Regions from separate parts of the Amphritea japonica ATCC BAA-1530 genome, predicted to be linked through region 1. Evidence: predicted binding sites of a transcription regulator. Region 1 holds the regulator's gene; the other holds the start of a gene.
The links. Region 1 encodes FNR, which switches genes on or off when oxygen is low (the NO sensors DNR and NnrR bind a similar motif). Its sites were predicted from a motif close to TTGATNTANATCAA; they were not measured.
Positions count from the first base shown of each region.

Region 2: paaF (2,3-dehydroadipyl-CoA hydratase PaaF) is a predicted target of FNR. The motif match lies at 1,180-1,193, and genes of this name have one in related genera.

Region 1 is NZ_AP014545.1:2,085,419-2,088,588, forward strand. Features, by position in the region: gene hemN (oxygen-independent coproporphyrinogen III oxidase) at 1-674, shown strand, start outside; gene fnr (fumarate/nitrate reduction transcriptional regulator Fnr) at 760-1,539, shown strand; gene AMJAP_RS09700 (adenine phosphoribosyltransferase) at 1,622-2,164, shown strand; gene AMJAP_RS09705 (alpha/beta hydrolase) at 2,403-3,170, shown strand, end outside.
Region 2 is NZ_AP014545.1:2,468,099-2,471,268, forward strand. Features, by position in the region: gene paaN (phenylacetic acid degradation protein PaaN) at 1-792, opposite strand, end outside; gene paaF (2,3-dehydroadipyl-CoA hydratase PaaF) at 1,307-2,086, shown strand; gene paaG (2-(1,2-epoxy-1,2-dihydrophenyl)acetyl-CoA isomerase PaaG) at 2,091-2,882, shown strand; gene paaH (3-hydroxyacyl-CoA dehydrogenase PaaH) at 2,894-3,170, shown strand, end outside.

The DNA of each region.
Region 1 (3,170 bases):
CTGATCGCTTATCGGTATTTAACTATGCTCATATGCCAGACCGATTCAGGTCACAAAGTCATATCAAAGCTGAAGATCTGCCTAGCCCTGAGACTAAGCTGGCCATTCTAGAAACAACGATTAGCAAACTAATTGATGCAGGTTATGTATATATCGGCATGGACCACTTTGCTAAACCTGATGACGAACTGGCCCTGGCTCAACAAAGCGGGAAGTTACATCGAAATTTCCAGGGGTATACGACTCACAGTGATTGCGATCTGGTAGCCATGGGTGTGTCGTCTATTAGCCAGATTGGTGATGTTTACTATCAGAATGAACATGACATCGCCCTTTATTCTGCTGCAGTAGAATCACGTAATGATGCTATTAAGCGCGGGGTCACCCTGACACGGGATGACAGAATCCGCCGAGCAGTGATTACCCAATTAATCTGTCATTTCCAGTTACATAAAAAAGATATTGAAGATCAGTTTGAAATATCCTTTGCTGACTACTTTACTGAAGAACTGCAGGAACTGGAAAAATTCACTGGGGATGGCCTGGTTGTACTCACTGATGACAACATTGAAGTGACCCCGGCAGGACGGCTGCTGATCCGCAGAATATGCATGTCATTTGACGCGTATATTCCAAAGCAGTCGCCGACAAAGGGGTTTTCCCGCATCATTTGATACGGGAAAAGCTTCACCCGGCTCGAATTTTAGTAGATAATCTTGTGTTAGCTACGTCTATAACAACGAATACAGGACATCATTTATGGGTAACCATAAGGCATCTGAAGGGAAACTACATAGCTTGCAACAGGTCCACTGCGGTACTTGCAGCTTGAGCTCACTGTGCTTACCCGTGTCCCTCAATATGACAGAGATGGACCGGCTTGACGATATTATCGATAAAAGCCGCCCACTCAAAAAAGGTGAACACCTGTTCCACCAAGGCGAACCTTTTTCATCTGTATATGCTATCCGTGCGGGCACGATCAAAACCTATACTCTGACTAACGAGGGCGAAGAGCAGATCACCGGGTTCTACTTCCCAGGTGAACTGGTTGGAATGAGTGGTTTTGATAATGAAGAATACCCGGTATCGGCAAAAATTCTGGAAACCACCACCGTCTGCGAAATCCCCTTTGAGCGACTCGATGACCTTTCTGGACAACTTCCAGAACTGCGCCGCCAGATCCTTCGTACGATGAGCAAAGAGATTCGCGATGATCAGCAGATGATGCTGTTATTAAGTAAGAAAAACGCGGAACAGCGGGTCGCGACATTTCTGGTTAAGCTATCTAACCGTTTCAAAGCACGGGGCTATTCAGCCATTAGTTTTCGGCTTTCAATGTCCCGTAACGAAATCGGTAACTATTTGGGGCTTGCGGTCGAAACTGTTAGCCGGATCTTTACCCGGTTCCAGAAAATGGAATTGGTTCGGGTCGATGGTAAAGAGATTGAGCTAACCAATATTGATGAGATTTTCAAACTCTCGGGTGAATCACAGGAAGAAGAAACCTGTGAAGAGAAATCCTGCCCTAGCACTTAACTTCCCATCTGAAGCAAAGTAATACCCGCACTTAGCGGGTATTATTTTGTCTCCAAAGTCATTCTGTTTTAAGGTAATTCTGATGAGCTTCGATGAATGTTACATAAAGTCAGTCATGCGCACGATTCCGGATTGGCCGGAACCCGGCGTCATGTTCAGAGACATCACCCCTCTGTTTAAAGATCCAAAAGCGCTACGCATGATCTCTGATGAATTTATCCAGCGTTATATCGATACTGATATTACTCATATAGCCAGCATTGACGCCCGAGGCTTTCTCATCAGCTCTATCATGGCATATCAACTCAATATCCCATTGGTCCTGGTACGTAAGAAAGGGAAATTACCCGGTAAAACAATTCAGCGAGAATATGCATTGGAATACGGTACCGCCGCTGTAGAGATGCAGATTGACGCGGTAACTGAAGGAGATAAAGTTCTTGTGTTTGATGACCTTATCGCCACAGGGGGCACCGTCCTCGCTGCCTGCACTATTATTAAAGAGTTAGGCGCAGAGGTATACGAAACGGCAACCCTCATTGACCTGCCCGATCTTGGAGGCTCTGAAAAAATTCAGCAGTCTGGCATACCTGTCCATGCGCTGCTCGCCTACGAGGGACTCTAATCAAAGACCCTATCACCGGGGATGGCTTTACAGGTCTTCCCTGGTCTAGTATCAGCGTCCGGTACTTTTATCTTCCTGATAGCAATTGCCGTGACTGCTTCCCTGCATGATTCAACTATAAATACGCTCCTCCAATCCTCTTTCAAAAATATCTGCGACTATTATACAGTTGCATATTTCTTTAGGTTATATGAATATAACAATGATAAAAATACTATATAAGTAAGAGTAAACCGTTATGTTTAACCGGCCTGCCTATATCACCGCTCTAGTCATCTCAGTTCTGTTTTGCAGCCATTCATACGCGGAAGAGGTCAATATAAAGCATGAAAATCTTATCCTTAATGCCAATTTGCAGCGGATTGATGAACAGCCTCTTAGCGGAAGAGTTGCATTAATCACCCATGGAACACTGGCGCATAACCAGATGGAGATAATCTCCACCCTGCAAAGCTTACTCACTGATGAAGAACTTCCAAGTCTGGCGATAAACCTTAGCCTTGGTATAGATAACCGCCATGGGATGTACGACTGCACCACTCCACACAAACATAAGCATTCCGACGCTCTCAATGAAATCGACCTTTGGCTTAAATGGCTTAAAGACCATGGCGCGGATGAAATTGTTCTCGTAGGACACTCTCGCGGAGGCAATCAAACAGCCTGGTACAGTGACACTCATCCAAATAACGCAATTGCTCAGGTACTGATCGCCCCTGCAACCTGGAGTGAAGCGGCGGCACGTGAAAATTATGAACAACGTTATAACAAGCCACTTGTGTCAGCTTTCAATCAAGCTAAACAGGCAGCATCCGATGATATGATGATATCCACCGATTTTATCTACTGCGCTGATACCAAAGCCACAGCCGGAAGCTTTATCGATTATTACCGTCCCGACCCTCGGTTTAACACCCCAACTTTACTGCTGGAAACAACCCTCCCCAGTCTGGTAATTATCGGCTCTGAAGATCAGACCGTGAGTAACCTTCCTGAAGCGATGGCG
Region 2 (3,170 bases), 380 kb from region 1:
CATGGTGACCAGCTTAGGATCAAAACCCGCTTCGACTAATACCTGCTGGCATACCTGAACCGTTATCGCAACGGGTAATACAGCTTGCGAATGGGGCTTAACAATAACCGGGTTTCCTGTGACTAAACTCGCAAAAAGGCCAGGGTAAGTATTCCAGGTCGGAAAAGTTGAACAAGCCACTACCAGAGCAACGCCCTTAGGTACGATGTGGTAACGCTTACTCATCACTAAGGGATCATGCTTGCCTTGCGGCTTATGCCAAAGCGAATCCCTGGGTACACCGTCTGTCGCCAACCAGGCAGTCGCTATCGCTTCAAGTCCACGATCCTGTGCATGAGGGCCGCCCGCCTGAAAGGCCATCGCAAAGCCCTGACCGGTCGTGTGCATCGTAGCATGACCCAGCTCAAAGCTACGTTTATTCAAGCGATCAAGTATCTCAAGGCAGACTCCGGTTCGAACAGAAGGGCCTGCATCTCTCCACTGAGGTAACGCCGCTTTAGCAGCATCCACTAAATCTTCCGCAAGATATTGGTCATAGTGAATACCCAGGGCACCGGTATACGGCGAGATTTCAATCCCTGTTGTACTAATAACCTCAGGCCCTTTGAGTGAAAAAGGCTTATTCAGGCACGATTCGTAAGCATTTAAACCCTCTTCCCTCGCTGAAGCGCCGTAGAACTTTCCACTCGGAATTTCTGGATACGGAGTCCAGTGACCACGTTCCTGTACCGCCTGACACGCTTGCTCTAAAACAGCCTTATGCAGATCGAAAAAATTAGGTGTAGATGGCATTAGATACTCCAATGAAAACCAACATCAAACAACATTACGATTCAAAAAAACAAAATAAATTAACTTTTTTGTATCCCTTCTTGGAAACAACTATAACCCAATCCTTTGACTCACATCAACAAAAAATATATTTATCCTTATTTTTCAACAAGTTATATCCACATTACTTTCCATTGAAAAGCATCATAAAAAGGCAAAAAATTAGACTAATTATCCTATTACAGATGACCACAGCCACTGTGTAGAGATCTGAACATTCACCCAAAAAACCACATAATAACAATATGTTAACGGCAAAATTCAACAAATAAAACACAACCCAAAAATGACACAATAAATGATCAAAAATTTGACAAAGTGCATCACTTTAGATTTTACTGTCATTAATTGATCAGCATCAATATTTGTTTCGTCTTACTATTTACATCAGACGATCAGACATTAAGCCGACAGAAAAGCACACCGAGCTGCAGAGAAAGTGCTTACAAAATAAAGCTATACAACAGGGCAATGCATGAACACACCAACAAACCTTCTTATCAGCGGGCCGTCTAACGGCGTGCTAACGATTACCCTTCACCGACCTGAAGCACTAAACGCACTCAATACAAAACTACTCGAAGAATTAGTAGAGCAACTAGAAGCCGCTGAGAAGAATAATGATATCGGCGCTGTCGTTATTACAGGCTCAGCTAAAGCCTTTGCAGCAGGCGCTGATGTACGGGAGATGGCGTCTCTGGATGCCGTTGGAGTGCTGAAAGACCCTCGTGTTGAACACTGGAAACGCGTAACAGCATTTAAAAAACCAATTATCGCCGCCGTTAATGGATTCTGTTTTGGCGGAGGTTGTGAACTTGCAATGCACGCCGACATCATCATCGCGGGTGAGGACGCCAAGTTCGGCCAACCTGAAATCAAATTAGGCATTATGCCTGGTGCAGGCGGTACTCAGCGGCTCCTTAGAAGTGTTGGTAAATCTCTGGCAATGCAGATGGTACTGACCGGTGAACCTATCACCGCAGGCCAGGCTATGAGCGCCGGCTTAATTTCAGAAATCACCCTGTCTGAAATGACCCTTGAGCGAGCACAAACAGTCGCAGCACAAATTTCAAGACACGCACCTATTGCCGTAGAAATGGCGAAAGATGCCTTACTCAAAGCATTTGATACTGACCTCAGTTCCGGACTTCTTTATGAACGCAAAGCATTCACACTGCTTGCCGCCACCGAAGACCGTAACGAAGGTATCAATGCCTTTCTGGAAAAACGCAAACCCTTATTCAAAGGATGCTAAGCCAATGAATTTCGAAACAATCAGCCTATCTATTGAAGATGGGGTAGCTCTGCTTGCCCTTAATCGCCCTGATCGCCTAAACAGCTTCAATGCGGACATGCACGCCGAGATGCGTCAAGCCATGAAAGCGATCAAAACAGACGACAGCGTACGCTGCCTGGTATTAACAGGAAACGGTCGTGGCTTCTGTGCGGGCCAGGATCTGAGTGATCGTAATGTAGCTGCGGATGCAGACATGCCTGATCTGGGTCTGTCTGTTGAAAAGAACTACAACCCATTAGTACGCACCCTGCGCGATCTGCCGATGCCGGTTATTTGTGCGGTTAACGGCGTTGCAGCGGGTGCTGGTGCAAACTTAGCCCTGGTATGTGACATCGTTGTCGCTGGCCGTTCAGCCGTCTTCATTCAGGGTTTCAGCAAAATTGGCCTTGTGCCGGATTCAGGCGGCACCTGGACACTTCCTCGTCTTGTAGGTACTGCTCGCGCCAAAGCGCTGATGCTACTGAGCGATAAAGTCCCTGCTGAACAAGCTGAAGAATGGGGCATGATCTGGAAGTGTGTTGATGATGAAGCGCTAATGGATGAAGTCATGGGTATGGCCCGCAAGCTGGCTAAACAGCCAACCAAAGGCTTTGACCTGACCCTTCGTGCTGTCAGCGCTGGCAACACCAATACACTGGATGAGCAGCTGGATCTGGAACGCGACCTGCAACGGTTAGCAGGACGCACTGATGATTACCGTGAAGGCGTTGCCGCATTCATGGAAAAACGCAGCCCTAACTTTACCGGCAAGTAATCGGAGCACATATGACTACAGTTAACAGCACAATAGCTCCATTAGATAAAAGCGCTCAGATCAGTGTTATCGGTGCCGGTACCATGGGTGCCGGTATCGCTCAGGTAGCCGCCGCTTATGGCCACCCTGTGATTCTGTTCGATCAGAACCCTGAAGCGATTCAACGCGGTTTAGATCATATACAAAAGGGTCTGCAAGGTCAGGTTAAACGCGGCAAGATGACAGAAGAAGCGCTACAAGCGTTAATGGCTAACATCACACCGGCAACCGACATTGCAGCACTGGCAG